DNA from 2 places in the Lysobacter terrae genome. Region 2 is predicted to be linked to the other one. Evidence: predicted binding sites of a transcription regulator. Region 2 holds the regulator's gene; the other holds the start of a gene.

Region 1 (4,420 bases), on a different contig from region 2:
CCAAAACAGAAAGTGCCGGACGTGCCGGCACTTTCTTGATTCCGTTCGCGGGAAGATCAGTCGAATTGCAGCCGCGCGTCGCCGGAGAACGATTCGATCGTGATCTCGCCGTCGCCGTTGCCATAGCGATGCTCGAAGCTCGCCCCCGGGCCGTGCTTGGGACGGCTGATCTGCGCATCCGGCGCGACCAGCTCGCCGCTGAAGCTCTTGCCCTGCACCTGCGCCGACAGATTGGCCGGCACGCGCAGGGTGAGGTTGCCGCTCACGCTTTCCAGGCCGATGCGACCGCCCGGGGCGAGGCCGGTGCCGACGGTCAGATCGCCCGACACGGTGTTGCCGCTGAGCTTGCGCAGGCTACTTTCGTGGCCGGCCACGTTGATGTCGCCGGAGACCGTTTCGACGTGCACGTCGCCGCTGAGGCGGCCGCGCAGTTCGATGTCGCCGCTGACGTTCTCGGTGCTGACTTTGGCGCTGTTGAGGATCAGCTTGATGTCGCCGCTGACGCTGTCGATGGTCGCTTCGCGCGGCGCGCCGACGACGTTGATGTCGCCGCTGACGCTGTCGATGAGCAGTTCGCCCGAGGCCATGCCGTTGACGTCGACGTCGGCGGACACCGCGTCGATGTCGAGGTCGGCCTGCAACGGCACCATCAGTTGCAGCTGCGAAGGTTCGCTCTTGTCGCTGCCGGAGAAGAAGCCCAGACCGCCGGTCTTCGGATACTTCACCTTGACCGACAGGTGCTGCGCGTCGCCGGTGATTTCCAGCTTCTCCACGCCTTGTCCAAGGTTGCCTTCGATCCTCACCTCGCGACGGTCCCATGCGCGCACTTCGATGCTGCCTTTCAGGTTGTCGATGGTGACGTGGCCGCGCGCGTCCAGCGGGCGGGTTTCATTGATCGGCGTAGCGGCCTGCGCGCTGCCGCACAGCGATGGCGCTGCAAGCACGCCGGCGATCAGGAGGATGAGGAGTCGGGACATGGGAATTCTCCGGGACAACTTTTTATGGAATCGATGGAACCAGTAAATCGAATCGGACCGAATCAGGAATTGGCGAAGCGTGGATCAGGTGTAGGCCACGCGTTGTGCGAGCGCGAGGCGATGGGCGTAGGTGCGGCGCAGCTGTTCCAGTAGACGTACGGAGTCGGGATCGCGCGCCAGTGCCTGACGGATGACGGCGACGTCGCGGTCGAGCGCTTCGGCGGTCGGCCGCAGGCTGGCCGGCATCGGTGCCTGCACTTCCTGCAGGGCCGCCTGGTATTGGCGGGTGAGGCTGTCGGCTTCGCGCTGGACCAGAATCGTGGCTTCCGAAGGTTCGGGCGTCGTGGGTTGCGAGGCCGGCCGCTGGACCAGCCAGCCGACGGTGCCTGCGACCAGCACCAGGCTGGCGGCGATCGCGACAGATCGCAGCCAGTGCTGCGGGCGCGGCTGCGCCGCCTGCTGCGTGGTCAGCCGGGCCGCGATGCCAGGCCACAGATCGTGGGCAGGCGTCGTGTCTTGGCGCAGGCCCCGCAGCTGCCAACGCAGGGCATCGGGGAGATGCGTGTTTTCGTTGTCGTTAGTGTTCATGCGTGTGCCTCCAGCCGGGTCCGCAGAAGCGTGCGGGCCCGGTGCAATTGCGCTTTCGAGCTGCCGACGGCCATGCCGAGCTCGGTGGCGATTTCCTCGTGCTGCCAGCCTTCAACGTCGTAGAGGACCAGGACGGCGCGGGCGCGCGGCGGCAAGCTGGCGACCGCGCGTTCCAGGTCCATCGACAGGGCCGTGGCCTGGCCGGCCGAATCGGCCGTGCCGAGCGCCTCGAACGCGTCTTCGTCGCCCTCGTCCTGCGGCCGGCTCTTGCGGCTGCGCAGGTCCATCAGCGCGGTGTTGACCGCCAGCCGGTGCAGCCAAGTGGCGAAGGCGGATTCGAAACGGAAGGCGGGGAGGGCCTGCCAGGCGCGGACGAAGGCGTCCTGGGTCAGGTCTTCGGCCCGCGAGCCCTGGCCGCCGACCAGCCGGGCGATCACGCCATGGATCCGTCCCACGTGCCGGCGGTACAGGGCCTCGAAGGCCGCGACTTCGCCCCGGGCGGCCGCACCGACCAGCGTGCGCTCGTCGGCGGCCCCGTGGTCGGGGGAGTCCTGGATCTGGAGGGTGGTCACGGCGGCGAGCATATCCATACAGATGCGAGCCCGGTCCCCGGCGTTTAAATAGGGCCGCGGCCCGGGCGGGCGGCCTTGTTGGAAGGCCTGGACGACCCCATGAACCAGGCTTCGGCCTGGACGGCCTGCCCACTGCGGGCGGGCCCCAGCCTCGTTCCATGAATGCAACGCTCCGGAACTCCCCGACCCTTTAGCAGTCTCATACCCCGACTGCTAAGATCCCTGCCATGTCCCAGACCACCACTGCTCTCGTCGCCAATAACCTGCCGATCCCCAGCGCGCTCGGCTCGCTGGACGCCTACATCGGCGCGGTGCACCAGATCCCGGTGCTCAGTGCCGAAGACGAACAGGCCCTCGCCCGCCGCTTCCGCGACGGCGAAGACCTCGACGCCGCGCGCGACCTGGTGCACTCGCACCTGCGCTTCGTCGTGCACGTCGCCCGTGGCTACAACGGCTACGGCCTGCAGATGGGCGATCTCATCCAGGAAGGCAATATCGGCCTGATGAAGGCGGTCAAGCGCTTCGACCCCGAACAGGGCGTGCGCCTGGTCTCCTTCGCCGTGCACTGGATCCGTGCCGAGATGCACGAGTTCATCCTCAAGAATTGGCGCATCGTCAAGGTCGCCACGACCAAGGCGCAGCGCAAGCTGTTCTTCAACCTGCGCAAGTCCAAGACCCGCCTGGGCTGGATGAATGCCGAGGAAGTGCGCGCCGTGGCCGCCGACCTCAACGTGTCCGAGCGCGAAGTGCTGGAGATGGAATCGCGCCTGTCCGGCCGCGACATCGGCTTCGACGCACCCGCCGACGAGGACGACGAGCACGCCCCGCCGTCGCCGGCCGCATACCTGCGCGCCGACAGCGAAGACCCGTCGCAGGCCTACGAACGCGCCGACGCCGAGGACAACGTCCTGGAACTGTTGCGTGAGGGCCTCGCCAACCTCGACGCCCGCTCGCGCGACATCATCAAGCGCCGCTGGCTCGACGCCGACAGCAAGATCACGCTGCAGGAACTGGCCGACGAATACGGCGTCTCCGCCGAACGCATCCGCCAGATCGAAGCGAATGCGCTGAAGAAGATGAAGGCGCTGTTCGCGGCCTAAGTTCGACGCGTAAAAAAAAACGGCCCCGGTTCGGGGCCGTTTTCGTTTGCGGTGCCAGGCCGTTACGGCAGGACCGTATTGTTGACGGACTTGGCGCACCACTCGAAGCCCGGCGTGGTCAGGCCGATCGCGATGTTTCGCGTGCACAGCGCAGCGCTGCTGAGGTTGCCGTAGTTGTTGCCAGTACGCGACATCATGACGTTGCCGATGACCTGTGCGGTGGTTCCATCCGAGTTGATGGCCGCCGCGAAGCCGCCCTCGTTGGGCTGAAGGTCCGCGATCTGGTTGCTGTTGATGAGGATGTCGTCCGTCATGTCGGCGCGAATGCCCCAGATGGTCGCGTTTCCGTAGGCGCCCGCCACGACGTTGTTGGTGATGGAATTGCCCGTGGAGTGGACGCCAGGCTCGAAGGCGGTGACGGTGATGTTGCGGCTGTAGTCGTACCACGTGTTGTGGGTATTGATGACGCTGTTCCCGACGATCCTCGAGTTGCTGCCCCACAGCACGATGCCGTCGATCTGCGCCTTGAGGATGTCGTTGTTGAGGATCTGGATGCGCTCGCTGCGGAGGCCGAAATTAATGCCTGTGGCGAAATTGACGATCCTGCACGAGCGCACGGTGACGTCCTGCACCGGATCGTTGCCGGTGTAGATCGCAGTCGCGTCGTTCGAGGCGCGCTCCTGGGTCAAGCTCCTTCCGCGGCAATCCAACGTAGCGTCGCTGGAGGCGATCTCGATGCCGTTATCGCTGGTGGCGATGCTCTGCTTGAGGCAGTAGTAGCCAGGTTGCGAGATCTTGAAGGGTACGGCCGAAATCCACTGCGTGCAGGGAGAGGTCGTTGTGGTTTGGGCGAAGGCCGGAGCGGCCGTGCAGCCGAGAACCGCGAGCGAAACGAAAGCAAAAAGATTACGCATTCCCTTGATGTCCTTGATTGGAAATAGATAAGCGCCGCCGACGGCACGCATCTATGCTTGCCGTGAATAGTGGCGACGGGTTCCCCATGCGACGGCATTGCCGCCGCGCCGCGACGCTATCACGCGATCGTTGACGCTATCCAGTCCCGCAGGCGCGCCGCGTCTATTCGTCGCCGGGGGGCGCGGGATCCGTTCCCAGGATGATCCGCGCATGCCGCTGATAGCTCCAATACGCCCACGCCCAGTTGATGAGGACGATGAGGCGGTTG
Region 2 (4,420 bases):
CTTCGTCCGGATTGACGTCCTTGCGCGGCTCCTTGCCGAAGAAGTCGGTCACCGCCTGCTGCACCTTCGGCATGCGGGTCTGGCCGCCGACGAGGATCACTTCGGAGACGTCCGAAGCGCGCAGGCCGGCGTCGTTCAACGCGACGCGGCACGGTTCGATGGTCTTCTTGACCAGGTCGTCGACCAGCGCTTCGAGCTTGGCGCGGGTCAGCTTGATGTTGAGGTGCTTCGGACCGGAAGCGTCGGCCGTCACGTACGGCAGGTTCACTTCGGTCTGCTGCGAGGACGACAGCTCGATCTTGGCGCGCTCCGCGGCGTCCTTCAGGCGCTGCAGGGCGAGCGGATCCTTGCGCAGGTCGATGCCCTGGTCCTTGTTGAACTCGTCGACGAGGTAATCAATGACGCGCTTGTCGAAGTCTTCGCCGCCGAGGAAGGTATCGCCATTCGTCGACAGCACTTCGACCTGCATCTCGCCGTCCACCGACGCGATCTCGATGATCGAGATGTCGAAGGTGCCGCCGCCCAGGTCGTACACGGCCACCTTGCGGTCGCCGCCCTTCTTGTCCATGCCGTAGGCCAGCGCGGCCGCGGTCGGCTCGTTGATGATGCGCTTGACGTCGAGGCCGGCGATCTTGCCGGCGTCCTTGGTCGCCTGGCGCTGGCTGTCGTTGAAGTAGGCCGGGACGGTGATGACCGCTTCGGTGACGGTCTCGCCCAGGTAGGCCTCGGCGGTCTTCTTCATCTTGGCCAGCACTTCGGCCGAGATCTGCTGCGGCGCCATCTTCTTGCCGTCGGCGGTCGCCACCCAGGCGTCGCCGTTTTCATGCTGGGTGATGGTGTACGGGACCAGGCCGATGTCCTTCTGCACTTCCGCGTCGGTGAACTTGCGGCCGATCAGGCGCTTCACCGCGTAGAAGGTGTTCTTCGGGTTGGTCACCGCCTGGCGCTTGGCCGAGGCACCGACCAGCACTTCGGCGTCCTTGGTGAACGCCACGATCGACGGCGTGGTGCGATCGCCTTCGGCGTTTTCGATGACGCGGGCCTTGCCGCCTTCCATGATCGCCACGCACGAGTTGGTCGTGCCCAGGTCGATGCCGATGATCTTTGCCATTGGTGTTTCCTCGCGAATCTAAGCTTGTGTTCGGTGGCGGTGCGTACCGCCGATGTGCGCTATCTGGGGGATCGCTTTGCGCCGTTCAAGGGTTTGGCGCGGATCGATATCGCAAATCGGCCTCTCGAATCAGTCGTGCTTGCTGACGGTCACCAGGGCCGGGCGCAGCAACCGCTCGTTCAGCAGCCACCCCTTCTGGTAGACCTGCACCACGTGGCCGGGCGCGTGGCCCGCGCCGTCGACCATGCTCATGGCCTGATGGTGTTCGGGGTTGAAGGGCTGACCCGTGGGGTCCACGGCGACCAGGCCGTTGTCCGTCGCCACTTTCAGCAGCTGCCGCAGCGTCAGCTCCATGCCTTCGCGCAGGTGCTGAGCGGTATCGGCCTTCACCGCCAGTCCGGCCTCGAGGCTGTCGATCACCGGCAGCAGATCGCCCAGCAAGCGCTCGTTGGCGAACTTGCGCGCCATCTCGATGTCGCGGGCCAGGCGCCTGCGCTGGTTCTCCAGTTCGGCGCGCTCGCGGAGGGATTCCTCGCGCAGCCGGGTCACTTCGGCCTTCAGCGCCTCCAGCTCCGCGGGCTGGGGATTGGGATCGTTGATGGCGGCATTCTCGCCTGTCGCTTCTTGCATCGGTTCGGTCGTCATCGTGCGTGGGTCTGCATTGCGCCAAGTGCGCTCTGGGCAGCAATGGGGCCGGCGCGCTGGCGATTCAAGCGCCTGGGTTCAGGCGCTCGACTTCACGCCCGCATGACGCCGCGTCAAGGCGAGCTGTCGGACTGGATCGCCGCGCCCAGGGCTTCGGCCGCCGCCTGGACCACGGGAATCACGCGGTCATAGGCCATGCGGCTGGGCCCGATCACGCCCAGCACGCCCAGCACCTTGCCGCCGGCAGCATAGGGCGCGGTCACCAGGGACATGCCTTCCAGCGGGGCCAGGCCGGTTTCCTCGCCGATGAAGATGCGCACGCCCGGCGCGCGGACAGTGCGTTCGAGCAGTTGCAGGATCTCGCGCTTGCGGGCGAAGGCTTCGAACAGCTCGCGCAGGCGGTCCAGGTCGGACAGCTCCTGCACCCCCATCAGCCGGGTCTGCCCGGCCAGCACCATGTCGTCGTGGCCGGGGGTCAGCACCTGCTCGGCGAGTTCGACCGATTGCGCCAGCAGCAGCTCCATCTCGTCGCGGGCATTGCGCAGCTCGTGCAGCAGGTGGGCGCGGATGTCCGGCAGGGTGCGCCCGGCGAAATGGGTGTTGAGGTAGTTGGTGACGCGCTCGAGTTCGCCGGTGTCGTAGGGACGGCGCGTCTGGATGATCCGGTTCTGCACCTCGTTGTCGGCGAACACGAGGATGGCGAGCACGCGCTGCGCGTCCAGCGGTACGAATTCGATGCGGCGGAACGCGAACTGCTCGCGCCGCGGCACGCTGACCACGCCGACGAAGTGGGTCATCGCCGACAGCAGCTCGGAGGCGCTGCCCAGCAAGGCCTGCGTGCCCGACCCCAAAGGCAGTTCGCTGCGCAGCCGCGCCACTTCGCCCTCCGGCAGCGGCCGGACCTGCAGCAGCGAGTCGACGAATAGGCGATAGCCCTGCGCGGTGGGAATCCGCCCGGCCGACGCATGCGCCGCGCTCAGCAGGCCGACTTCCTCGAGGTCGGCGAGGATGTTGCGGATGGTCGCCGCGCTCACGTCCAGGCCGGCATGCCGGGCCAGGGTCTGCGAACCGATCGGCTCCCCGCTCTGGATGTACCGGCCGATCAGCGTGCGCAGCAATTGCCGCGCGCGCGGATCGAGGCTGGCGAGGTCGGCGGGTGAGCGGCTCATGCGGGCGATATAAAGCCGGCCGGGGGCCGGCGCAAGGCGGGAGGTGCACGCCAAGCCAACTCCGTTTCGGTTTGTGAGACGCGCCACGGTTACAGGTGGCGGCCCTCCCCGCCCTCCATCCCGGCAATGCGCCCCGCTTACAATCGATCCATGCTGTCGCATCTAGCCATCAAGGATTTCGCCGTCGTCCGCAGCGCCGAACTGGATTTCGGCCCGGGCCTTACCGTCATTTCCGGCGAAACCGGCGCCGGCAAGTCGCTGCTCGTCGATGCCCTGGGCCTGCTCTCCGGCCTGCGCGCCGACAGCGGCGTGGTCCGGCACGGCGCCGAACGGGCCGAACTGACCGCCGAATTCAGCCTGGACGACGCCTCCCCCGCCCTCGCCTGGCTGCGCGAGGCCGAACTGGACGAGGGCGACGGCCAGACCAGCTGCCAGATCCGGCGCGTGATCCGCGCCGACGGCGGCTCGCGCGCCTGGATCAACGGGCGCCCGGCGACGGTCACGCAGCTGACGGAACTGGCCGGCCTGCTCGTGGAGATCCACGGCCAGCACGAACACCAGGCCCTGCTGGCGCGTTCGAGCCAACTGGCCCTGTTGGATGCTTACGGGCGCACCGACGGCGAACTGGCCGCGGTCGCCGCCGCCGCCAAGGCATGGAGCGAATTGCTGCGCGAGCGCGACGCCTTGTTGGCGCAGGGCGATGTTTCCGATCGCATCGGTTGGCTTGAGCATCAGTTCGCCGAGCTCGATCGCGAGACCCTGGACGCGGATTCACTGGCGAAGCTGCAAACCGATCATCGCCGTCACGCGCACGCCGCGGGCCTGATCGCGGCCTGCGACAACGCCGTGTCGGAATTGGGCGGCGAGGAAAGCCCTTCCCTGTCGCGCACGCTGCACCACGTCCGCGGCGAACTGCAGCGCGTGGCCGAGCACGAACCGCGGCTCAACGAAGTCGACGCGATGCTGGACAACGCCGCGATCCAGATCGACGAGGCGCTCGCGCTGCTGGACCGCGTGCGCAGCGATCTGGACGTGGACCCGGACGCGTTCGCCCAGCTCGAACGCCGGCTCGGCCGCCTCCACGAACTCTCGCGCAAGCACCGCGTCCCGGCGGAGCAACTGGCCGCCCAGCGCGACGCGATCGCCGACGAACTGGCCCGGCTGCGCGGCGCCGACGAGCGCCTGCAGCAACTCGATGAGGTCATCGCCCAGGCCCGTACGCGCTGGCGTACCGCGGCGGAGACGCTCGGCAGCAAGCGTCGCCAGGCGGCGACCCGACTGTCGAAGGACACCACCGCCTTGATCGCCGAACTGGGCATGGGCGGCGGACGTTTCGAGGTTCAACTCGAGCCGAGCGAAAGCGAACGTCCGGATCCGCTCGGCGGCGAACGCGTGGAATTCCTGGTCGCCGCCAACCTCGGTCAGCCGGCCCGTCCGCTGCGCAAGGTGGCGTCCGGCGGCGAACTGTCGCGCGTTTCGCTGGCGATCGAAGTCG

What was found. Region 2 encodes HrcA, which represses chaperone genes, less so after heat shock. Its sites were predicted from a motif close to TTNGCACTCNNNNNNNNNGAGTGCNAA; they were not measured.
Region 1: the regulator HrcA is predicted to act here: its motif matches at 2,328-2,354, upstream of rpoH (RNA polymerase sigma factor RpoH).

What each region holds. Positions count from the first base shown of each region.
Region 1 is NZ_BAAGSX010000008.1:548,285-552,704, forward strand. Features, by position in the region: gene ACYVJ8_RS14160 (DUF4097 family beta strand repeat-containing protein) at 57-977, opposite strand; gene ACYVJ8_RS14165 (hypothetical protein) at 1,062-1,565, opposite strand; gene ACYVJ8_RS14170 (RNA polymerase sigma factor) at 1,562-2,149, opposite strand; gene rpoH (RNA polymerase sigma factor RpoH) at 2,365-3,237, shown strand; gene ACYVJ8_RS14180 (right-handed parallel beta-helix repeat-containing protein) at 3,300-4,202, opposite strand; gene ACYVJ8_RS14185 (NAD(P)/FAD-dependent oxidoreductase) at 4,315-4,420, opposite strand, start outside.
Region 2 is NZ_BAAGSX010000001.1:941,698-946,117, reverse strand. Features, by position in the region: gene dnaK (molecular chaperone DnaK) at 1-1,111, opposite strand, end outside; gene grpE (nucleotide exchange factor GrpE) at 1,241-1,756, opposite strand; gene hrcA (heat-inducible transcriptional repressor HrcA) at 1,870-2,925, opposite strand; gene recN (DNA repair protein RecN) at 3,076-4,420, shown strand, end outside.